Regions from separate parts of the Steroidobacter cummioxidans genome, predicted to be linked through region 2. Evidence: riboswitches for the same ligand, from Rfam matches in the RefSeq annotation. Region 2 holds a riboswitch; each other region holds the start of a gene.
What was found. Region 2 has a riboswitch for cobalamin ahead of D0550_RS14245 (PepSY domain-containing protein). Riboswitches for the same ligand answer to the same signal wherever they lie in the genome.
Positions count from the first base shown of each region.

Region 1: another riboswitch for cobalamin. It lies ahead of D0550_RS19105 (TonB-dependent receptor plug domain-containing protein); the one in region 2 lies ahead of D0550_RS14245 (PepSY domain-containing protein).
Region 3: another riboswitch for cobalamin. It lies ahead of D0550_RS27355 (ribonucleoside-diphosphate reductase subunit alpha); the one in region 2 lies ahead of D0550_RS14245 (PepSY domain-containing protein).

Region 1 covers NZ_LSRW01000040.1:388-8,120, forward strand. The annotation lists gene D0550_RS19085 (sigma-70 family RNA polymerase sigma factor) at 1-321, shown strand, start outside; gene D0550_RS19090 (DUF3379 family protein) at 318-989, shown strand; gene bufA2 (BufA2 family periplasmic bufferin-type metallophore) at 1,042-1,293, opposite strand; gene D0550_RS19100 (DoxX family protein) at 1,468-1,941, shown strand; cobalamin riboswitch at 1,963-2,163, shown strand; gene D0550_RS19105 (TonB-dependent receptor plug domain-containing protein) at 2,378-4,234, shown strand; gene cobD (threonine-phosphate decarboxylase CobD) at 4,234-5,274, shown strand; gene cobO (cob(I)yrinic acid a,c-diamide adenosyltransferase) at 5,271-5,900, shown strand; gene D0550_RS19120 (ABC transporter substrate-binding protein) at 5,897-6,763, shown strand; gene D0550_RS19125 (FecCD family ABC transporter permease) at 6,760-7,733, shown strand, end outside.
Region 2 covers NZ_LSRW01000022.1:155,964-163,696, forward strand. The annotation lists gene pdxR (MocR-like pyridoxine biosynthesis transcription factor PdxR) at 1-748, opposite strand, end outside; gene D0550_RS14220 (FMN-binding negative transcriptional regulator) at 853-1,497, shown strand; gene D0550_RS14225 (PrnB family protein) at 1,685-2,872, shown strand; gene D0550_RS14230 (aminotransferase class V-fold PLP-dependent enzyme) at 2,901-4,058, shown strand; gene D0550_RS14235 (hypothetical protein) at 4,314-4,574, shown strand; gene D0550_RS14240 (DUF2846 domain-containing protein) at 4,584-5,036, shown strand; cobalamin riboswitch at 5,094-5,324, shown strand; gene D0550_RS14245 (PepSY domain-containing protein) at 5,648-7,240, shown strand; gene D0550_RS14250 (TonB-dependent receptor) at 7,237-7,733, shown strand, end outside.
Region 3 covers NZ_LSRW01000073.1:1,289-9,021, reverse strand. The annotation lists gene D0550_RS27375 (CaiB/BaiF CoA transferase family protein) at 1-311, shown strand, start outside; gene D0550_RS27370 (DUF6159 family protein) at 443-1,288, shown strand; gene D0550_RS27365 (hypothetical protein) at 1,196-1,723, opposite strand; gene D0550_RS27360 (ribonucleotide-diphosphate reductase subunit beta) at 1,754-2,770, opposite strand; gene D0550_RS27355 (ribonucleoside-diphosphate reductase subunit alpha) at 2,779-5,199, opposite strand; cobalamin riboswitch at 5,419-5,647, opposite strand; gene metE (5-methyltetrahydropteroyltriglutamate--homocysteine S-methyltransferase) at 5,694-7,733, opposite strand, start outside.

The sequences.
Region 1 (7,733 bases), on a different contig from region 2:
CTGACCATTGCACGTCGCGAGCTGGCGAGAGTGTTCGAGCGCAAGCGGCTGCCCATCGTGGATCTCGATGTGGCCAACGAAGCCGAGCCTGAATCGCTGGCCGTCAACGACCAGCACGAAGTCGAAGACATGCGACGCGCGATTCTGAAACTGGACGTGATTCATCGTGAGCCGCTGGTGCTGCAGGTGTTGCTGGGCTATTCCACCGAGGAAATCGCTCAACACCTGGACATCAGTGTGGCGGCAGTGCTGACTCGTCTGTTTCGCGCTCGACAAGTATTGCGTCAGCAGCTGTTGGGCGCGGAGAGTGCGCGGCCATGAACTGCGAAGAACTGCGCACGATAGTTGGGGCCGAGCCGAATACGACCCAACCGGAAGTCCTCGAGCACATGGCAGGCTGCGCGGAATGCACGCGCTATCGCGAGGAACTGCAGGCGATGGATCGATTGATCTATCGCGCACTCGCCGTCGATGCACCGGCTGAAAAGAAAGCCTCGTACTCGAATCAGAAACAAAGCACGACTCGCGTGTGGCGCATGGCTGCGAGCGTGCTCATCACGGTGCTCGTCGGCACCATGGCCTTGTGGCTGCTGACGCCGAGAGAAAGCATCGCCGCCGAAGCCATTGCCCACGTGCAGCATGAGCAATTCTCTCTCGTGCGCACCTCGAAAACTGTCGATGAGCAGCGGTTGGAAAAGGTTCTCGCAGCGTCGCGGCTGCGACTGAAACCGGGCGCGGCGCAAGTTTCATACGCGGAAAGATGCCCGTTCCGAGGTCAAAGCGTTCCACATCTGGTAGTGCAGACGGAACAGGGCCCGGTAACTGCGCTGGTCGTGACGCACGTTCCGACGCAACAGCGCGAACATATCGATGAAGATGGATTTCAGGGCGACATCGTTCCGGCACCGCGCGGAGTGATCGTCGTGCTGGGACAGAATGTCCCGGTGGATGCGGTGGTAAAGACGCTGTTGAGCGCGCTGGAATACTGAGCCGACTGAAGCATCCGGCGGGCCCAAGCTGGCGGGCCCGCCGGTATCGCGATTATTTCTTCAACTTCGCCTTGGCAGCATCGCAATCGGCCTTGCTCAACATCAGGTAGCCGTGGCCCTTGCACGTGTTCTGGCCCGCGCAGGCATTGGTGGCCGTGCTGCAGGCCGAAGTCCCTTTGCACGAATTGACGCCTTCGCATTTCACCTTGGCTTCATCCGCCGCATTCGCGGTGGTGGCGACGGTGCTGAATAGCATTGCCGCGGCGGCGGCCATGGCGGCGCGAGTGGCTTTCTGGGTGCTCATGTTCTCTCCTGATCGGATTTCCCTAGCGGGTATGAAACGGATCGTCATCGATGCCGCGAACAGCATCTTGCCCACAAGACCGGCCCAAAGGCCACCGCATTACAGACCCAGGCCAGTAATAAGCAGCGCTTCAGACCGGTCCTGTCCCGCAACAACGACAATCGGGAGCTGAATATGTTGAGCACCGCCTTGATGGACCCGAAGGGCTCCCTGCCCCGTCTGCTCGACTGCCTGCAAGCACCGTTCGCCCTTGCCTCCCGGATTTATGTGAGTTGGGTGTTCCTGAAGAGCGGCTATCTCAAGATCTCCGACTGGGACAGCACGCTCGCATTGTTCGAGTACGAGTATCGCGTGCCGCTGCTGTCCCCGCACCTGGCGGCAATCGTCGGCACCGCCGGCGAGCTGGTGTTTCCGACGCTGTTGATCCTCGGTCTATTCGGCCGGATCAGCGCGCTCGGGCTGCAGGCCGTCAATGTGCTGGCGGTAGTCTCATATGCGCACGTGCTGCTCCAGGACGGCTTCGCGGCCGCGATCGGTCAGCATTATTTGTGGGGTTATATTCTGCTGGTCCTGACCGTCTACGGGCCCGGGGCATGGTCGCTGGACCACCAACTGCGTGGGCGACGCAAGAATTTGCCGGACACTTGACGATTGCCGGCGCGGACCTCATCCTCGCGCCGCGCGACAAGTTCCCCGTCCAGGGGATTCAAAGGGAACTCGGGTGTGAAACCCGGGCTGCCCCCGCAACTGTAAGTGGTTCGCCGCGCGTCAAAAACCACTGGCGTAAGCCCACGGAACTGGGTGCGCTGGGAAGGTGACGCGAGGACTTCAGCCATCAGCCAGGAGACCTGCTTGCCGCCGTCGTCCATCGATCGGCCGGGGTGTGCCGAGAGAACGGGAATTTCCCTGTAGAGGCGACCGGTGCATGGGTCGCGACGCATTTGTGAGTTGCAGCCCGTGCGGTTTGTGACTTACAGCGGAGCCTTCTGTGACTACCATGCCCCTTTGCCGGCCCACTACCCGGGTCCCGTCTCGCCTTCTTTCCATATCCGTTGCATTGCTGCTGCATCCGGCGCTTGCTGCAATGGCCGCCGATGCCAGCGATGGCATCGAAGATGTCATCGTCAGCGCCAATCGCATCGCGCAGGAAACATCGCGCATCGGCGATTCCGTCACGGTGATCACGGCGAAGGAGCAGCGCCGCAGCCAGAAAACCGCGGTCTCCGACCTGCTTGCGACGACGCCGGGCATCAGCGTGGCGCGCACGGGCGGCTTCGGCGGCACCACGACGCTGCGCATTCGAGGCGCGCAAAGCCATCAAACCATGGTGCTCATCGACGGCGTCAAGCTCAACGATCCCTCCTCGGCGAGCGGTGAGTTCAACTTTGCGGATCTCATCACCACCGACTTTGCACAGATCGAAGTGTTGCGCGGCTCTCAGTCCACGCTTTGGGGCAGCCAGGCCATTGGCGGCGTAGTAAACATCGTGACGCCGGTACCCGAAGGCCCGCTGTCCGGGACCGTGTCCGCCGAGGGCGGCACTCACAACACCGCGATCGTGCGCGGCAACGTTCAAGCGGGCGGTGACCGCCTCGCCTGGCGCGTCGGCGGCAATTACATGACTACCGACGGCATCTCTTCGTACTCGCGTTACCAAGGCGGTCGCGAGGCCGACGGCTATCGGAATGTCGGCTTCAACGCGCGCGGCATTCTGCGCATCACCGACAACGTTTCCGCCGAACTGCGCACGACATGGAGCGAAGGCCGTACGGAGTTCGACGGGTTCCTCGTCGACTCACCCGAATACGGCACCACCGAAGAATTGACCACTTACGGGGGCGTGAAAATCAACGCCTTCGGTGGCCGCTTCGAGAACCGCATCGGCTTTGCGTACACCGACACGGACCGCAAGAACACCGACCCCTCCTCATCGGTGCGCACGACTTTCGATGCCGATGGCCGCAACGAGCGTTGGGAATATCAAGGCACGCTGCGAATCACCGAGCGCCTGAGCACGATCGTCGGCCTCGAGTCGGAACGTTCCAAGCTGAGTTCTGTGTCGCCGGCGACGTGGGATCCGAATCCCACCCCGCTGACCGGCGACGTGCAGATCAACAGCGCCTACGCGCAGGTCAACGTGACGCCGATCGATGCGTTGTCGTTGAGCGCTGGCATCCGCTATGACGATCACGACACGTTTGGCAGTCACACGACGACGCGCGCGTCGGCCGCATGGTCCGTCACTCCGTCCACGATCTTGCGTGCCAGCTATGGCGAAGGCTTCAAAGCGCCAACGCTGTATCAGTTGTACAGCCAGTACGGCAATCTGAATCTCGACGCCGAAGAGGCCGAAAGCTGGGATGCCGGCATCGAGCAGCATTTCTTCGGCAAGCGGCTGGTGGTATCCGCGACCTACTTCAATCGCGACACCACGAACATGATCGACTTCGTCTCCTGCTGGTCCGCGCCCTTCCCGCCGGGCTGTGGGACGCGGCCCGACGGTTATTACGACAACTTCGCGCAAACCAACGCCAAGGGCGTCGAGTTGGGGGCAGTGGCACGCCTGACCGAACAGCTGTCGCTTGCTGTGAACTACACCAATATGGACGCGAAGAGCACAGCGCGCGGCACGGCAAACTTCGGCCGTACGCTGCCGCGTCGCCCGGATGAGATCGCCAACGCGCAGCTGAGCTATGAGTGGCCGGTCGGCCTGACGACCACGGTCGCCGTTCAGCACGCCAGCCGCGCGTTCGACACCATCTCCAACGCCGCCGTGCTCGATAGCTACACGCTGTGCGACTTCCGCGCCTCGTACGCAGTGAGCGATTCGTTGGAAGTGTACGGCCGCGTCGAGAACGCGTTTGACGAGAAGTACGAGACCGCGAAAAACTACGGCACGCTCGGCCGCACGTTCTACGCCGGTTTGCGGCAGACCTTCTGATGAACAGTGGCGCCGACATCGCAGCCGGACGCTTCGCACATCACGGTGGCCGGCTGTGTGTCGCGCGCACGTTGTTTCCTGATGTGCCGCAGCCGTGGATCGACTTATCCACCGGCATCAATCCTTCGTCATATCCGGCGCCGCGAGCTTCGGCTCGCGAGCGCAATCGGTTGCCGGAACCGACCGAGCTGGCAAAGCTCGAAGTCGTGGCCGCGATGGCATTTGGCATAGACGATCCAGCGCGAGTGGTTGCGACTGGCGGAACGGAAAATGCGCTGCGACTGGTGCCGTATCTGTTGAAAACCGCAGCCGCAGCGATTGCAGGGCCGACGTATGGATCGCACGCCGATGCGTGGCTCCGCGCCGGCGTACGAACCGAGATCGTTGCCGACTCGGATCTCGACAGCCGCGCGGCGGGCAGCGTCGCGATGACTGTGGTCAATCCCAACAATCCGGATGGACGTCTGTTGAGCCAGGATCGACTGCAAACGCTGCACGATTCTTTGCAGGCGAATGCCGGCGTACTGATCGTCGACGAGGCTTTCGGCGAGCTCGAGCCACAACACAGCGTCGCCAGCCTGGCCGGAACCAACCGCGCGCCGCGCATGATCGTGTTGCGCTCGTTTGGAAAGTTCTATGGCCTGGCGGGCGTGCGCCTCGGATTCGTGATCGCCTCGCCCGCCATCGCCACTCAACTGCGTCGGTTACTCGGTGATTGGCCGGTTTCCGCAGACGCATTACGAGCAGGACTCGCCGCCTACGCCGATGAGGCTTGGGCTGAGAAAACCCGCGCGCGATTGCATCGAGCGGCGCAGCGACTCGACAAGTTGCTCACTGGCGCCGGCATGACCATCGTCGGCGGCACCTCACTTTATCGACTGGCTCGTGCCCCCAACGCGCGTGCCAGATTCACACAACTCATCTCGCACGGCATTCTTGCCCGGCCGTTCGACTACGACAGCACGCTGCTGCGGTTCGGCCTGCCACTCGCTGCTAACGACTGGCGCCGCCTTGCCGATGCGCTGAAGATGCAACCATGAGCACACCGACCGACGGCCTTTCCGAAGCCGAGAAAGACCACCTGCACGCCGAAGAAATGAAGCTGCGCCAGGCCGAGCGCCGCGCCGAACGCGCGACCAAGAAAGAGCGCGGCGGCCTGCTGATGATTCTCACCGGCCCCGGCAAAGGCAAATCCTCCAGCGCTTTCGGCATGGTGGCCCGCGCACTTGGCTGGGACATGCGCATTGGCATCGTGCAGTTCATCAAAGGCAAGTGGCAGACCGGCGAGAAACATTTCTTCCGCCGCTTTCCCGACCTGGTGACCTTCGATGTGATGGGAGAAGGCTTCACCTGGGACGTGCAGGACCGCCAGCGCGATATCGCCGCCGCTCAGAAGGCGTGGCAGCGCAGCTGCGAGCTGATCGTCGATCCCGACTATGACTTCGTGCTGCTCGACGAGCTGAACATCGCCATTCGCAATGACTACGTCAGCATCGACGAGGTCGTCGCGTTCCTGAAGAATCGGCCGCGCGACAAGCACATCTGCATCACTGGCCGCGACGCACGGCCGCAGCTGTTGGAAATCGCCGATCTCGTCACCGAGATGACGTTGATCAAACATCCATACGATGCCGGCTTCAAACCGCAGCGCGGAGTGGAGTTTTGAAACTCTGGCTCGCGCCGTTGCTCGCCGCCCTGTGGCTCACGCCCGGCGCGCAGGCCGAGGAATCGTCGCCGCACCCGATGCGCATCGTTTCACTCAACATGTGCGTCGACAGCATCTTGATCGAACTGGTCTCTCACGATCGGATCGCGGCGCTGAGTCACTACGCGCGCGATCCGCAGCGTTCGACGATCGCGGACGCCGCGCGTCACCTGCCGATTACTTACGAAACCGCCGAGGAAGTCGTCGCGCTTCGGCCGGACCTGGTGCTCACCAGCCGTCATTCGGCTATCGCTACTCGCAACGCTCTGAAGCGGGTCGGCATTCGATTCGAGCTGTTCGGTGTGCCGAACAGCGTTGAGCAGAGCCTGGCGCAAGTAAGACAGGTTGCAAAGCTGCTCGGCGCGCAGCCCGAGGGCGAAGCACTGGTGGCGCGCATTCAGGCGGCGCTCGACGCTGCTCGCTTGCCTCCGAACGAGCAACCCTTGACGGCTGCGGTTTATCAGCCCGGCGGCTTGTCCGCGGGCGCAAACTCTGTCGTCGGTGAATTGATGGAGCTCACTGGACTGCACAACATCGCCGCGCGTTACGGCGTCGAGCAGTATCGTCCGCTGCCGCTGGAAGTACTGGTCTCATCGCCGCCCGACGTTCTGCTGGTTGGTGAGACTTCGCCCGGCGCGCCCATGCAAGAAGAAAAAATCGTGCGCCATCGCGCACTACGAGCTTTGGAATCTCAAATGACACAAGCCGTGTTTCCAGCGCGCCTTTTGTATTGCGCCGGACCGACCATGGTTCCCGCGGTCGCCGCGCTGGTGCAGGCCCGTGAAGAAGCATTGGCCGCGAAACGGGCCAGGAGCGCGCAGTGACCTCACGTCGGTGGGCCATGCCCGCGTTGTTGGCGCTCGTGGTCGTGCTCGCGATCCTGTCGGTCGCGGTCGGACGCGTGACGCTGACTTGGGATATGTGGAAAGCGCAGGACGCCGTCAGTCGCGCGATCCTGATCGAACTGCGACTGCCGCGCGCCATTCTGGGTGTATTGGTCGGCGCGTCGCTCGGTCTGGCAGGCGCGGCGATGCAAGGCTATTTGCGCAACGCGCTCGCCGAGCCGGGAACTTTGGGCGTGTCGGCGATGGCGGCCCTCGGTGCGGTGCTCAGCATCTTCTTCAACATCGCGGGCCTGCATCCGTGGGTGCTGCCGATCTGCGGCGTGATCGGCGGCATGACAGCCATGGCTGCGTTGTTTGTTTTGTCCGGCGCGGCCGCCAGCGTGCTGACGCTCGTGCTGTCCGGGATCATTCTCAGCTCGCTCGCGATCGCTGGTATTTCGCTGGTATTGTCGCTGTCGCCCAGCCCCTGGGCGGCCGGTGAGATCGTACGCTGGATGCTGGGCGGGCTCACTGATCGAAGTTTCGATGAACTGACGATTGCCGCGCCGTTGATCATCATCGGCTGCATCGCTGTGCTCGGCTGTCGTCGCGCGCTCGATGCGCTGACGCTCGGCGAGACCGGCGCGCGCTCGCTCGGCATCGATCTGAATCGGGCGCAATGGCAGCTCGCGTTCGGCATTGGCCTGATCGTTGGCGGCGGCACCGCTGTCACGGGCGTCATCGGCTTCGTCGGCCTGATCGTGCCGCATCTGATGCGTCCGCTGGTTGGCTCGCGTCCAGGCGCGTTGCTGGTTCCCAGCGCCATCGCCGGCGCGGCCCTGGTGCTCGCTGGAGACATTGCCGTGCGGCTGCTTCCCGGCGGCTCGGAGCTCCAGCTCGGTGTAGTGATGTCACTGATCGGCGCCCCCTTCTTCTTCGTGCTGTTGCACTCCATGCGGCGCAAGCTCAC
Region 2 (7,733 bases):
CATCGACGTCCGCCAGTAGCTCCGTCCGCAGGCCGTCAGCGTCTACAGGGATTGGCACGGGCGTGGCGCCCGTGCAGGAGAAGATGCGTCTCGCCATGACATAGCAGGGATCTTCGATCACGAAACGATGACCGGCATCGAGGATCAACCGGGCACACAAGTCCAGTCCCTGCTGCGAGCCGCTGACCACAATGATCTGTTCGACGTCGCACTTGAGTGTACGAGCACGCCACAGATAGGCCTGCAATGCGAGGCGCAGGCGGTGCGAGCCGCGGGGATCCTGATAAGCCAGCAGCTTCGGTTGCTGCTGCATGGCTGAGTTCATCGCGCGTTTCCAGACCGACGTCGGAAAATCCTCCGACGACAGACTGCCATAACGGAAATCGGCGACGAGTTTGGGAGCTGAGTAGTAAGGCCATGCGGGCAGTTTCCGAATGCGCTCGCCGAACGCCGCAAGGGGGAGCGGGCGCGAAGGACGTGGCGCTTTGTCGCGCGGTCCGTCGCTGATCCGGGAAAGGGCGACTCTGGGCCGCGAACCCTGTTGCACCTCAATGAACCCTTCGGCGAGCAACTGCTCATAGGCCACTGTCACGGTCGTGCGAGAAACACCAAGCTCGGTGGCTAACGTTCGGGAGGACGGCAACTGCCCGCCGGATCGGAAAACGCCGCTCGCGATCTGGCCCTTCAAGGTGTCGTAGATCGCTCGTGCGCCCGGTCGGTGGGCAACAGTCTTGCTCGGATTTTTCATCGGCTGGCAGAGTAACTGGCACAGCGAGTTGCTGGCAAACTGGACCTGTTCATCAGGCCAGCGCCTGCTGAGAATGCGGCTACGAAAAGCTTGCCAGGAGCATCATGTACGTTCCCGCCCACTTCGATGAGTCACGCATCGACCTGCTATACGATTTGATCGAGCACAGCGCGCTTGGTGTCTTGATCACCAATGGCAAGAGCGGACTCGATGCGAACCACATTCCGTTCGATCTGGACCGCTCGCAGGGAAAATTGGGATCGCTGTACTGTCACGTCGCACGCAACAATCCGGTTTGGCAGGACATCGGCAATGGCGACGAAGTGCTGATCGTCTTTCGAGCAGCAGACGCATATATTTCACCGCAGTGGTTCCCTAGCAAGCACGAGACTCACAAGCAGGTGCCGAGCTGGAATTATCTGGTTGCTCACGTCTACGGGCGCGTCACGATTCGAGACGATGAACGATTCGTGCGAGGCAACGTTGCTCGCCTGACACGCAAGCACGAGGCGTCGCAACCGCAGCCGTGGAAGATGACTGACGCGCCCGAGGACTACATAGATCTGATGCTCAAGGCCATTGTTGGCATCGAGATTGAAATTACGCGCCTGGTGGGCAAATCCAAGCTCAGCCAGAACAAGGAAGTGCGGGACATCCGCAGTGCCGGCGAGAGGCTCGTCGCTCAGGGCGACACGAGGGTAGGCGAGGCAATGCTGGTCGCTGCTGCCGCCAAAGCCGAGCGGGAGTGAGCGAATGCGTTCTTGGGGCGCTGCATGAACGTCCCGGATATGCGCCTGAAAGACAAAAACTGTTCTGATACGAGGTCAATTGCCAGGACAACGTGCTGCAATGCCCCGCGATGCGCCACCGAGTAGGGCCAATGTCCTGCCGAGAATCCGTGAGACTTGGCGCACGACGTAGCTTGGGAATGGGTCGATGAGTACCAGAGCAGAGGCATTCGATCGGTGGATCCGCAGTTCGTTTGTGGATCTCAATACGGAACTGGAGGAGCTGTACTTCGCTCAGGAGGAGCGAGCTCAGGTGCTGGGCGTTGGCGACCCGATCAAGGAGCGGCTGCGAGCAGAAGGGCACGTGCATGTTGTGGCACTGCTGGAGGAGGGAAACACCGGCGCTGGATTCGATACGGCATTCGGTGTGCTCGGCAACGTCGGCTTGTATCTGGCGGCGCTGCGTCGTCATGAGCTGACCAATCCCGCTCGCGAAGATCGCTCTCCATTTCCGGAGGCCTCGGCGCTCGCGTTGCATGTTGGCGTCTCGCTTGGCATGGCGCCGCGATTTGCCACCGCGCACCTTGCCATGAACAACCTCGCTGTCGCCGGCGTGCGCAAGAGTTTTACGTGGTTGCCGGATGAAGTGCTGTTCATCGATGAGAACACTCGCGGCATCTTGTCGCTGCAGACTGCCGCCGACGCTCTCATGCGCATCGTGCATCTCGGAGTCTCGAGCCCTGTCGCGGACGTGCTGTTTCGCACTACCAAGCAAGCACTGCAGGACGTGATGGCAGTCAATCAGCGACTGTTCGATCGCTTGGACATTCAACGATTTTTCTATTGCGTCCGCCCGTACTACAAGCCGCATCGCGTTGGCCGGCAGGAGTATCGAGGTGCCAACGCCGGCGATTTCTCCGGCATCAATGAGCTCGATCTGCTGTTGGGCCTGTGTCGGGCCAACGACCCGTACTACGCTCAGCTGCTGGTCGACAAGATGCTGTTCATGTTGCCGCAGGATCAGGCACGCTTGCGCGATTGCATGACACGCACCAGCTTGCTGGATGAATTGCTCAGGCTGGGGGAGCGGCACTCGCGAGCCGACTGGTTTCAGCAGAACGCTCGCATGTATTTGGAGATCTGCGATTTGTTCGGGCAGACGGCAGCCCAACATCACGACGCTCTGGTGAAGCGCTTCATTGAACAACCGGCGGCGGATCTAAAAGAGGACAAGCTGCCAGGCCTCACCGCCAGCGGCCCACCGTTGCCCGTCCTGCTGCGCTCCCTGGAAGTCCTGCGAGACATGCGGATGGCCGCCGACCGATCCGACATCGTCACTCGTCATCGCGACGTGGCTCGACTGCGAGCGCTGGTCGACGCAGGCGCCAGCGCCTGACCGCTCCATCCCTCAGAGAAAAAAACACATGACAAATCGCAGCGACGGACAGACTGCCGTAGCAGATGGGGCAGGGTATTTCTTATATCACTCGATCGGCATGTTCCGAGGCAAGCAGCAGCTGATCGAACAAGGGCTGAGTGCATACGCAAAGCTGTGGAGCGCGACCGATGATTCGCAGTGGCCGCAGGCGCTCGGCATTCGCCAGCGCTTCATCGATCGCTGGCGCGGGCTGATCAACGCCGACCCGGGAACGCTGACGACCGCGGACAACGTGACGACTGCACTCTACAGTTTGATCGGATCTTTGCCGGCAGCGATGCTCAAAGGGCGGCGACTGCTGGTCGGCGCCGACTGCTTTCCCAGCTTGCATTTCCTGCTCGCGGGCATGGCGCAGCGGAGCGGTTTCATACTGGATACTGTGCCGCTGAGAACCGGAGAAGCCTGGGTACGCGATGAGGATTTCTGCTCGCGATGGAGCGGCGATGTGGCGGTGGCACTGCTGACTCAATGCACGTCAACGGCATCATATCGTTGTGACATACCCACTCTCGTGCAGCACGCGCGCAGCGTGGGCAGTCTCGTCGGTGTTGATATCACTCAAGGCATAGGGTTGCTGCCGTTCGATGTACGCGCGCCCGAGGTGGATTTCACGGTGTCTACCAGCTTGAAGTGGCTTGGCGGTACGTCGGGTGCGGGGATTTTACATGTGCGCAAGGATCTGCTGACTCAATGCAGTCCGGAGCTGCGTGGCTGGTTCAGTCAAGAGAATCCGTTCTCATGGGCACTGGATGCCTTCGAGTATGCATCGGACTCGCGGCGCTTCGACCATGGCACCCCCTCAGTCGTTGCCTGCGCAGGTACGCTCCCAGTGCTCGAGTGGCATGCACAGCAGAATCAGAGTGAGCGTCTTGCTCACAATCGGCGTCTTGCTTCCAAAATCATCGCCGCCGCCGATGGAATTGGCCTGCCTCTGGTGAGCCCGCGCGAGGAGGAGCGGCGTGGCGGGAGCGTCATGCTCAGACTGCCTCCTTCTGCGGATACTCGCGCAATCATCGGCAATTTGCGTGCTGCCGGCGTGTACGCGGATTGTCGGGGTTCAACGCTGCGACTGTCGCCTGGCGACCTGACCACCGACGCCGGTGTCGAGCAGCTGGAGGTGTCTTTACGATCACTGCGTTATTAAAAAATGACATCCATGAAGTAACGCTTTGACGTGGCGGATACTGTGCTTGTGCTCGCGGCTTTGTGACGCCTTACGGATTTTCCATGAGTCGCGTGATGCGATACTCCCCAAACAGGGAGTCCAACATGCTGCCATATAAGAACGTCGTTGCAGCTTTCGTGCTGCTCTTCTCGGTCGCTCCAGCGGTCGTTGCGGAAGGAGCTCAGTGCCAGGGGCTACTCTGTGGGGCGTCTATACGCAGACGGCGCTAGCGCGTTGGTACATCGGAAATTCCAGCTGCAAAGCGGGAAGATCTATTATCTCGGCGCCATCACCATGAACATGCCTGAATGCGGCCCGGTAGACATCGCTCAGGTGGACAAGAGCGACAGAGATTTGGCCATTTTCCGCGAGCAACATCCTCAGTTCGCTTCAGCCGAGATTGAATTCCTGTCGTTCGACCTCGGCACGCGAGGAGTGCTCGACGGCAAGCGGCAGCCGATCGAGGATAGTCTGCGCTCGTATTTCACTCACTGAGGGCCCAACGTGCGCAACCTCGCCCTCATCGTACTGAGCGTCCTCACTTCTGCGTGTGGAACTGCCAAAGGACCGCCGTTTTCACCTGCGCAGCCACCCGGTGACGACCAGGCGCTCATCTATATATATGCGCCGCCTAGCGATGTCCCCGCATTGGCATCGTTCGGCTACGACTGCGGACTGGCATTGGACAATCAACAGATCGGTCGGCTGCAGCCGCACGGCTATACACACATTTATTTGCAGCCGGGGCGCCACGATGTGGATTCCTGGCTGGGGGCGTATACGTATCCACCCCTGAGAATCACTGACCGGTTCGAAGCAGGGCAGACTTACTACTATCGCTTCGAGGTGACCGGCAACCCACGGATGCTCCAATGGGCCATCCGCCAGGTTTCGTCGCAGCAGGCTCGTCGGGAGATCGTCGAGTACCGTCACCAACCGAACACGTACAAGCAGTAGAGGTCGCTGCCCGCGGCGTGTGCCGCATGGCGGTTGACGTACCGCGATCTTCCTCCTATCTTTCACGCCATCCTTGGTGCCCGCTTCCGATGAAGCCGGGCTGAAAAGGGAATCCGGTGACCGCTCGTGAACCCACGACGCGCATTCCGGAGCTGCCCCGCAGCGGTAATTGGGAACGAACGGCGCTTACAGCACTGGGTCCTCGGACCTGGGAAGCAGCGCCTAGTAGGTCGGCATTTCATGCCGGTGCCCATGAGCCCGAAGACCTGCCAAGGAGCGCGCGCCCGACTGCGGCGCGCATGCTGTCGGGCTCTCGTGGGAAGGGGCTGATGGAAACAGCCTCGCTACGTTCGTAGCCGACGCTTCTTTCCAGCTCCACTCATTCGAACCCGATTCGCTCGCGGGAGCGAACGCCAGCTATCGACGGCACCGTCAACCGGTGCGTACCGTCGTGGCCGTGTGTTCTCGCGAGTCATTCGATCGAAGGGAGCGCGGGATGACTTTGCGAGCAGTGCGTGGACCGTTCGTTACGGCGCCTGTAACGCCGTTAATCGGCGCCGCGACAACGTTAAATAACTTGTGGCGTGTGCGGCGCTGACGATGATCGCGCCATGAGTTGGAAGCGTCAGTTATTCCTCTGGCATCGCTGGACAGGCATCGTCCTGTGCCTGTTCTTCGCGCTCTGGTTCTTGAGCGGCATCTTCATGATGTACGTGGGCTTTCCGGAGCTCACCCGAGCCGAGCGTTTTGCCGGGTCGCAACCGCTGCGCTTGCCAGCGACCGCGCTGGCACCGGACGAGGCTGTTGCCAGGCTGACGCCACAAGACTTCTTGACGAAAGCCACGCCGACGGCGATTGAGTACCTGAATCCCAGTGCTGTCGTCACGGCGCGATCGATCCGGCTCGCAATGATTGCGGAGCGACCTGCTTACGTCATCTCCGCCAGCAATGGTGCTCAGCCTCGAGTCGTCTTTGCCGACAACGGCGAGGTTCTGCGCGAAGTCACGCCGGAGGCAGCGCAGCTCGTTGCGGCATCTTTCGTAAAACGCTCTGGCGCTCCAGCGTCGGTGGACTCGATTGCTTTCGATGCGCGCATCCAGACGGACCAATGGACCGTCTCCGGGCTCAACGAGCATCGGCCGTTGCTGCGTTTCCGATTGAACGATGCCGCGGGCACCGTGCTGTACGTCTCGTCGACCACCGGCGAAGTCGTTCGCGATACCCATTCCACGGAGCGGGCGCTCAACTACCTGGGCGCGGTCACGCACTGGATCTATCCCACGTTCATTCGCAAGTATCCGCTGCTCTGGGAATGGATCGTCGACGTCCTTTCGGTCATCGGGGTCGTGCTCGCGGTCAGTGGGCTTTGGATTGGCATTCTTCGTTGGAATCGGCGCGCACCGCCGGGCAAGCGCCAGGTTCCTTACAAGGGGCTGATGCGCTGGCATTACTTCACCGGCATCGTGTTCGGGCTGGTGACGATTACCTGGGTCTTCAGCGGGCTGATGTCGATGAACCCCCTGAGCATCAATCCGCCGCGCCGCGCCAGCGCCGATCAGCAGTTGTTGTATTCGGGAAAGCGGCTCACGCCGTCCGACTTTCAGTTGCCGGTCACCGGTTTCGGCGATCTCGCCATGGAGGCGGAGCTGATCCATTACGACGGCCAGCCGTTCTATCGAGTCACGGATGCCGACATGTCGGTTCGGCTCGTTGCAGGAGCGCCCACGGCGACCCGCCTGCCGGACTGGCAGACGATGGCATCACGCGCGCCGCAACTCATTCCCGATGCGCCGCTGGTGGAATCAAAGCTGCTGACGAGCTACGACAACTACTTCTACTCGCGACACCCCGAGCGCGGCGACCGGCGTCTGCCGGTCTTACGTGTGCGCTTCGGTGACGAGCAGAGCACTTGGTTCCACCTCGATCCAATCACGGGACAGCTATTGGATCGCAGCACGTTCACCAACCGCGTCTATCGATGGCTGTACAGCGGGCTGCATTCCTTCGACATCTGGTGGCTGTGGCAGCGCCGGCCGCTATGGGACATCTGCGTCATCACATTTTCACTGGGCGGGCTGCTGCTTTCGGTGATTGGTGTCGTGATCGGCTGGCGACGCTTGCGCTACAAGCCCATGCGTCGTGCGTCGAGCCGCGTCGATGAAATTGAAAAGAACAGTTTGGCAATTCGAGTACAGCGATCATGAGACGAGCATCGAAGCATTCCCTGCACTTCGTGGGATTGGGGGCGGGCATCCTGCTGACTTCCTTCCAGGTCGGTGCAGCCGAGGCGGATTCTGGAACCCTGCGCCGCATCCTCGTCGAGGATGCCAGCATCGATCAGCTGGGGCTGGATCGACCCGCCAGCAGTGCGAGCCGCTTGAATCTCACGCCGCTCGAAACGCCGGCGAACGTCGAGATCCTGTCCGGAGAGAGCATCGTCGCGCGCGGCGACTCCAGATTCGTCGATGCCATCAGTCGTGCGACGGGCATTACCAATGTCAGTTCTCCGGGCACGGGCAATTCGCTTACCGCGCGCGGCTTCTCCGGGCACACCTCGGTGATGACGCTTTACGATGGGATGCGCTTCTTCGCGGCGGCGAGCACGTTGACGTTTCCGTTCGATACCTGGTCTATCGATCGCATCGAGGTACTGCACGGACCGGCGTCGGTTCTATATGGCGAGGGCTCGCTCGGCGG
Region 3 (7,733 bases), on a different contig from region 2:
CCAGCGGCCTGGATGCCAGCGTCTGGAAAGCAATGAAACCTCGCTTGGCGGAGATCTTCCGGACACGCACTCGCGACGAGTGGTGCGCGCTGCTCGAAGGCACAGATGTTTGTTTCGCCCCGGTTCTGGAACTCTCGGAGGCGCCCTTTCACCCGCACAACCGTGCACGTCAGACATTTGTCGAGGTCGACGGCCAGCTACAGAATGCCCCGGCGCCACGCTTCAGCCGCACTCCTCCCACACAGCCGCGGCCGGCGGAACAAGGGGCGGCCGCCGTGAACGCATTGTTGGAACGCTGGGGCGCCGGATAGCCCGAGTCGAGCCGGACAGCGCCGCGGGCCGGCGTGGGCGATTATTGTTAATTGTCGCGAGCATCGCCGTCGGGTACCGTAGCCACGGTCGCCCGCGGGTGGGCGAGTCATAACAACATAAGGGAAACACTATGTTCGCGCGCTTTTCTCGAAGCTGGCAACTGGTGAAGGCCAGCGGCACCGTCCTGCGTCAGGACAAAGAATTGCTCCTGTTCCCGCTGTTCTCCGCCATCGCCACCCTGCTGGTGGCCGTGAGTTTCATCGTGCCGCTGATGTTTACCGGTGCGTTCCAGGAATTCGCCGACGAGACCGCCAGCGCCGGCTCGCTGGTGGTGCTGTTCCTGTTTTATCTGGTGCAGTACTTCGTCATTTTCTTCTTCAACTCGGCGCTGGTGGGCGCGGCCATGATCCGGCTCGACGGCGGCAACCCGACGGTTGCCGACGGTCTGCGCATTGCCAGCTCCCGGATCGTGCAGATTCTCGGGTACGCCGCGATCGCCGCCACCGTCGGCCTGATTCTGCGCCTCATCGAGGAGCGCGCCGGCTTCATCGGCCGCTGGATCGCCGGCCTGCTCGGCGTCGCCTTCACGGTGGCCACCTTCCTGGCGGTTCCCATTCTGGTCAGCCGCAACGTCGGCCCGGTGGATGCGGTGAAGGACAGCGCCACGCTGCTGAAGAAAACCTGGGGTGAAAACGTCATCGGCAACGCCGGCATGGGTCTGGTGTTCTTCTTGTTCTATATCTGCGTGGTCGGCATCGGGTTGTTGTTCGTCTTCGCCGTCGCTCAGACCGGCAGCGGCCCGCTCATCGTTGCCTTCACGGTCCTCGTCGCACTGGCCGTCGTCGCTGTGGCCCTCGTGCACACGGCGCTGCAGGGCGTCTACTCAGCGGCGCTCTATCGGTACGCGACGGAAGGTAACGTCGGTGAAGCCTTCTCCGGCACATTGCTGAGCGACGCGTTCAAACCGAAGGGCTGATGGCGTTACTGCATCGTGCAGCTGCCGCGACATCTGCAGCAGCTTTAGATACCACGGCAGTTGGTATGGAGCTTTGATCCAGCCAGTCTGTGCGTGGACCAGGATCGGGCGGGACATCGACCGCCCGATTCGCGAATCATCCACCCACACGACGTAGTGCCCCGGCGCGCCGCCCTGAGCGCCGGGCGGTACGAGACTCACAACGCGCGCATCGGGATCCACCAAGTGGGCTGCTTCGAGGGCCGTTTGCGGATCGATTGACGCGCCGCGTAGCAAATCACCCATCGGCTCGCCCGCCAACTGCTGCACCACTGACTCACGCCACGCCGAGTACAGCGGCTCGGCAAACATGCTCGAGATGCCAGTGATGCTGACGACGAGCATCCACCCCAGCCCAACCCAGATCAGCCATCGACCCAGCGTTGCTCTTTTCAAGGCGATGCTGCTACTTCGAACGGTCGGACGTCAGAACGCCTCGTCGAACGCGACTTCACCCTGCACGCCGACCTGATAGGCCGAAACGCGCCGCTCGAAGAAGTTCGTCAGCTCCTGCACGTCCTGAAGCTCCATGAACGCAAACGGATTGCGAACGTTGTAACGGGTTGGCAGGTGTAGCGCGCGCAGGCGCTGGTCGGCGACGTACTCGAGGTACTGCCGCATCTCGCGCTTGGTGAGCCCGACGACGCCGCCGGACAGCACGTCGGCGGCGAACGCGGCTTCGCACTCGACCGCCTCTTCGATCATGGTCTGCACCTGCTGCGCCCAAGACGCATCGAACAGGTGCGGCTCTTCGCGGCGTACGGTGTTGATCACCTCGAACGCGAACGCCATGTGTGCGCTCTCATCGCGGAACACCCAGTTGGTGCCGGCCGCCAATCCCGGCAACAGGCCGCGTGAGCGCAGGAAGTAGACGTAAGCGAACGCACCAAAGAAGAATAGCCCTTCGATGCAGCTGGCGAAGCACGTGAGATTCAGCAGGAAGCGGCGCTTGTCGTCATCGCTCGCAATCCGCTGCAGCCCGAACACCTCATCTGTCCACTTCTGGCAGAACTCCGTCTTGCGACGGATCGATGGAATGTTCTCGATGGCCGCGAACGCCTGTGCCCGGCGCTGCTGATCCGGAACGTAGTTGTCGAGCAGCGTCAGGTAGAACTGGATGTGTAGCGCCTCCTCGAACAGCTGGCGCGACAGGTACATCCGCGCCTCCGGCGAGTTGATATGCCGGTACAGGCTGATGACCAGGTTGTTGGAGACGATCGAGTCTCCGGTGGCGAAGAACGCCACCAGCCGTTCGATCAAGTGCCGATCAGCCGGGGTCATGCGCTGACTCAAATGTCCCAGGTCGATCTGGAAATCGATCTCCTCGACCGTCCAGGTGTTCTTGATCGCGGCCCGATACATTTCATAGAAGCGCGGGTAGCGCATCGGCCGCAACGTCAGGTCGAAGCCCGAGTCCAGCAACGAAGCTTTTCGTGAAGTCATGACGGCGCTCACTGGCAGGCCTCGCACATTTCAGGATTCTCCAACGAGCACACCACCGCGGCGGTGTCACTCACCTGCGCCTGCGTCGCTTGTACCGTCGTCTTGGCAATGTTGGTCGCGGGCCGCGAGCGCAGGTAGTAGGTCGTCTTGATGCCGCTCTTCCATGCATACATGTACATGCTGGAGAGCTGACCGATCGTGGGATTGGCCATGAACAGGTTCAACGACTGGCTCTGATCGATGTACGCGCCCCGCGCTGCCGCCAGGTCGATCAGCGCACGCATCGGCAACTCCCAGGCCGTGCGATAGATGGCGCGCAGCGCTTCAGGAATATCAGCGATGCCCTGCACCGAGCCGTCGGCCAGCTTGATCTGATTGCGGATCTCGTCGGTCCACAGACCGAGCTGCTTCAGCTCCTCCACGAGATAGCGATTCACCTGCAGGAAGTCGCCAGACAACGTCTCGCGCTTGAACAGATTCGAGACCTGCGGCTCGATGCACTCGTAGCAACCTGCGATCGATGCGATCGTGGCAGTCGGTGCGATGGCAATCAGCAAGCTGTTGCGCAGGCCGTGAGCTTTGATTTCGGTGCGCAACGCGTCCCACTGTGCGGCATCCGACGGCGCAATGCCCCAGCTGTCGAATTGCAACTCGCCCTCCGCTGCTCGCGTGTCCTTGAATGCATCGTGAGAACCCAGTTCGCGCGCCAGTTCCATCGAAGTGCGCAACGCATGGAAGTAGATGGTCTCGGCGATGCGCGTCGACATCTGCTTCGCCTGCGGGCTGTCGAACGCCAGGCGCATCTGGAAGAACACATCCTGCAAGCCCATCACGCCCAACCCGACTGGGCGCCAACGCATGTTCGACGCGCGCGCGGTGGCGATCGGATAGAAGTTGAGATCGATGACACGATCCAGCTGACGCACGGCGGTCTGCACCGTTTGCGCGAGCTTGTCGAAATCGAACGCACCGTCCCTCACATGGCGGCCGAGGTTGATCGAGCCTAGATTGCAAACCGCCGTCTCGCCTTCGCTGGTGATCTCGAGGATTTCGGTGCAAAGGTTGGACAGATGAATCACATTGCCGTCGCGCGCCGTCTGATTGCCCGCACGGTTGCACTTGTCCTTGAACGTCATCCAACCGTTACCGGTCTGCGCCAGCGTCCGCATCATGCGGGCATACAAATCGCGGGCACGCATGGCCTTCCGGGCCAAGCCCTGCGCTTCGGCCTGGATATAAGCCGACTCGAACGCCTCGCCCCACAGATCCGGCAACTGTGGCACATCCTTCGGATCGAACAGCGACCACATCTCATCTGCTTCCACGCGGCGCATGAACAGATCGCAGATCCAGTTCGCGAGATTGATGTGATGGGTGCGACGGCCTTCGTCGCCGGTGTTGTCACGAAGCTCGAGGAATGCCTCGATGTCGGCGTGCCAGGGTTCGAGATACACGCATGCCGCGCCCTTGCGCTTACCGCCCTGATTCACCGCCGAGACCGACGAGTCGAGCGTCTTCAACCAGGGCACGATGCCGTTCGACAAGCCGTTGGTCGCGCGGATCAGCGATCCCTCCGAGCGCACGCGATGCCAGGCCACACCGATGCCGCCGGAGAATTTCGACAGCAGCGCGATGTCCTTGTAGCGATCGTAGATGGATTCGAGCGAGTCGCCCGGCGAGTCGAGCAGGAAGCAGCTCGACAATTGCTCGTGGCGCGTGCCGGCGTTGAACAGCGTCGGCGAGCTGGGGATGTAATCCAGCGACGAGAACACCTGATACAGATCGATCGCCTCGTGCACAGTCGTGCTGAGCGCACACGCGATCCGCATCCAGAACTGTTGCGGCGACTCCAGCGCAAGCCGGCGCGTCGGATGTTTCAGCAGATAGCGGTCATGGAGCGTCTTCAGGCCGAAGTATTCGAATTCCTGCGTGCTGCGCGCAGCGATTGCATCGTTGAGCTTGCGTGCGTTGCTCTCGACGAAGCTCATCACCCGCTCGTTGATCAGCCCGACATCGAAGCCGAGGCGAATGGACTGCGAGAATGAATAAATACCCTGCCCCTGCACTTCCTTGTCGATGAATCCCGCGAGCAACCGGGCCGCGAGACGCGAGTACTCCGGCTCCTCGAACGTGAATGACGCGGCGGTACGAATCGACAGCTCGTCCAGCTCGCGCGTGGTCGCGCCGTCGTAGAGACCGGCAATCGTCTTCAGCGCGACGCGCATCGGATCGACCGCATCGAGCCCATCGCCACAGCGCCCAACCGCTTTGACGATTTTGTTCACGTCGACCGCTTCGCGCTCGCCGTTGCGCTTCGTGACTCGCATCTGCGTGCGAGCCGAGTGTGGCGGCGTCAAATGAAAGTCGGCTTGATGCGAATCAACACGTGCTGAGGGCTTGCCTACCGTCGTCGCTGCGAGCGTTTCCATCGTTGTTCTTCCCCGAAACATGGGGCTCGCGGCACGCAAAAGACGACGCACAGCACGCGCACGAAGCACGAGCTGTTACGACGGCCTTCGCTCCCGCGAGCGAAATCGGGTCATCGATGGAAAACTATGGGGAACGGAACACTCGATCGCCGGCGAACGCCGCGACGCGAACATCCGCCAGCCCTTTCCCACGAGAGCCCGACAGCCTGTGCGCACCCTTCAGGCACGCGATCTTCGGCAGGTCTTCGGGCTCATGGGCTTCGGCTGATGCCGACCTACTTGGCGCTGCTTCCCAGGCTAAAGCCCAGTGCTGTGTGCGCCGTTCGTTCCCAATTACCGCTGCGGGGCAGCTCCGGAATGCGCGTCGCAAGGCCGACGCGGTCACCGGATTCCCTTTTCAGCCCGCCCCAATGATGTTGGGGAGGGCACCGAGGATGGACACAAGATATTGTGGTTCGCGGGAGGCGTCAACACCAACGACGCCACCGCGCAGATTACACCTGCTGCCTCACCTGGCGGGCGGCCTCGACCATGTTGACCAGCGCCTGCTCCACTTCCGACCAGCCGCGTGTCTTCAAACCGCAGTCCGGATTGACCCACAGCTGCTCCGGCGACAGCACCTGGCGCGCCTTCCTCAACAGCGCGGTCATCTCATCGACCGTGGGCACACGTGGCGAATGAATGTCATAGACACCCGGGCCGATTTCGTTGGGATAGCGGAAATCGATGAACGCGCCCAGCAGCTCCATCTGGGAGCGCGAGGTCTCGATTGAGATCACGTCCGCGTCCATCGCGGCAATCGACGGCATGATGTCGTTGAACTCCGAATAGCACATGTGGGTATGAATCTGCGTCTGATCCGCCACGGTGCAGGAAGCAATCCGAAAGTCCTCGACCGCGTTGTCCAGATAGGCCTGCCAGTCCGCCCGGCGCAACGGCAAGCCTTCGCGCAGCGCTGCTTCGTCGATCTGAATCATCCGAATCCCAGCCCGCTCGAGATCGGCCACCTCATCGCGAATCGCCAGCGCGACCTGGCGCGACGTCACCGAGCGAGGCTGATCGTCGCGCACGAACGACCATTGCAGAATCGTGATCGGCCCGGTCAGCATGCCTTTCACGACCTTGTCGGTCAGGCTCTGCGCATACGTCGCCCATGCCACTGTCATCGGCTTGGGCCGCGACACGTCGCCGAAGACGATCGGCGGCTTCACGCAACGTGACCCGTAGGACTGCACCCAGCCTTTGCTGGTGAAAGCGAAGCCAGCCAGCTGCTCACCGAAGTACTCGACCATGTCGTTGCGCTCGGCCTCGCCGTGGACCAGCACGTCCAAGCCGACGCGATGCTGATAGTCGACGACCGTGCGGATCTCCTTCTGCATGGCTTGCCGGTACTGCGCCGAGTCGATTTCTCCGCTCTTGAACGCGGCGCGCGCTTGCCGAATCTCTGTCGTCTGCGGGAACGAACCGATCGTGGTCGTCGGCAGCGGCGGCAACTTGAAGCGCTCCGACTGCAGCTTGCGGCGTTCGGCGTAGGCGCTGTGACGTTGTTTCATTCCGGCAGTGATGCTTGCCAGCCGACGCTTCACCTCTTGATTGTGAATATCCGGCGATGCAGCGCGGTGACGGCGTACTGCATCGCTGGCGTTGAGCTCATCATAAATGACATCTCGGCCACGATTCGCGCCACGCGCGAGCGTCGCAATCTCAGTCAGTTTCTGGGTTGCGAAGGCCAGCCAGTTCGCAATCGTCGGATTGAGCTGCTGCTCCGCCGCAAGATCCACGGGCGTATGCAGTAACGAGCAGCTCGGTGCCACGAACACGTGGTCCTTGCCCAGCTTCGCGGTGGCGCGCTCGATCCGCGACAGCGACAAGCTCAGATCGTTCTTCCAGATATTGCGGCCATCGACAACGCCCAGAGACAGCACTTTGCCGGCCGCTTTCTCCAAAGCGGCGGCCAGGATATCGTCGGCCTGATTCGCCAGCGTGTTGGCCTGCCCGGGACCTCGGCACAGATCCAGATGGACACCCGTGACCGGCAGAGAGAACGCGAGGTCCGTGTTGTCGCGCAGACCATCGAAGTAAGTGGTCAACAGAATCTTCAAGCCAGGGACGGCAGCCGCGATGTCACGATACGCGGTACTACATGCCTCGCGATACTGTGGTCGCAGGTCCAGCACCAGCGCGGGCTCATCAATCTGCACCCATTCCGCGCCAAGGCTCTGCAACTTGCGCAGTGCTTCGACGTAGACGGGTACGACCTTCGGAATCAGCGTGCTGCGACAGTAATCCGCTTCCGCGCGCTTCTTGCCCAAAGTCACATAGGTCAGCGGCCCGACCAGCACCGGACGTGTTTTTATGCCAAGCGCCCTGGCTCGAGAGTATTCGTCGAACACCTTCGACGACGACAGTTTGAATGTTTGATCGGCGGCGAACTCGGGCACCAAGTAGTGATAGTTCGTGTCGAACCACTTCGACATCTCCATCGCCGTGACATCTTTACCGCCGCCCTGGCGGCCGCGCGCCATGGCGAAGTA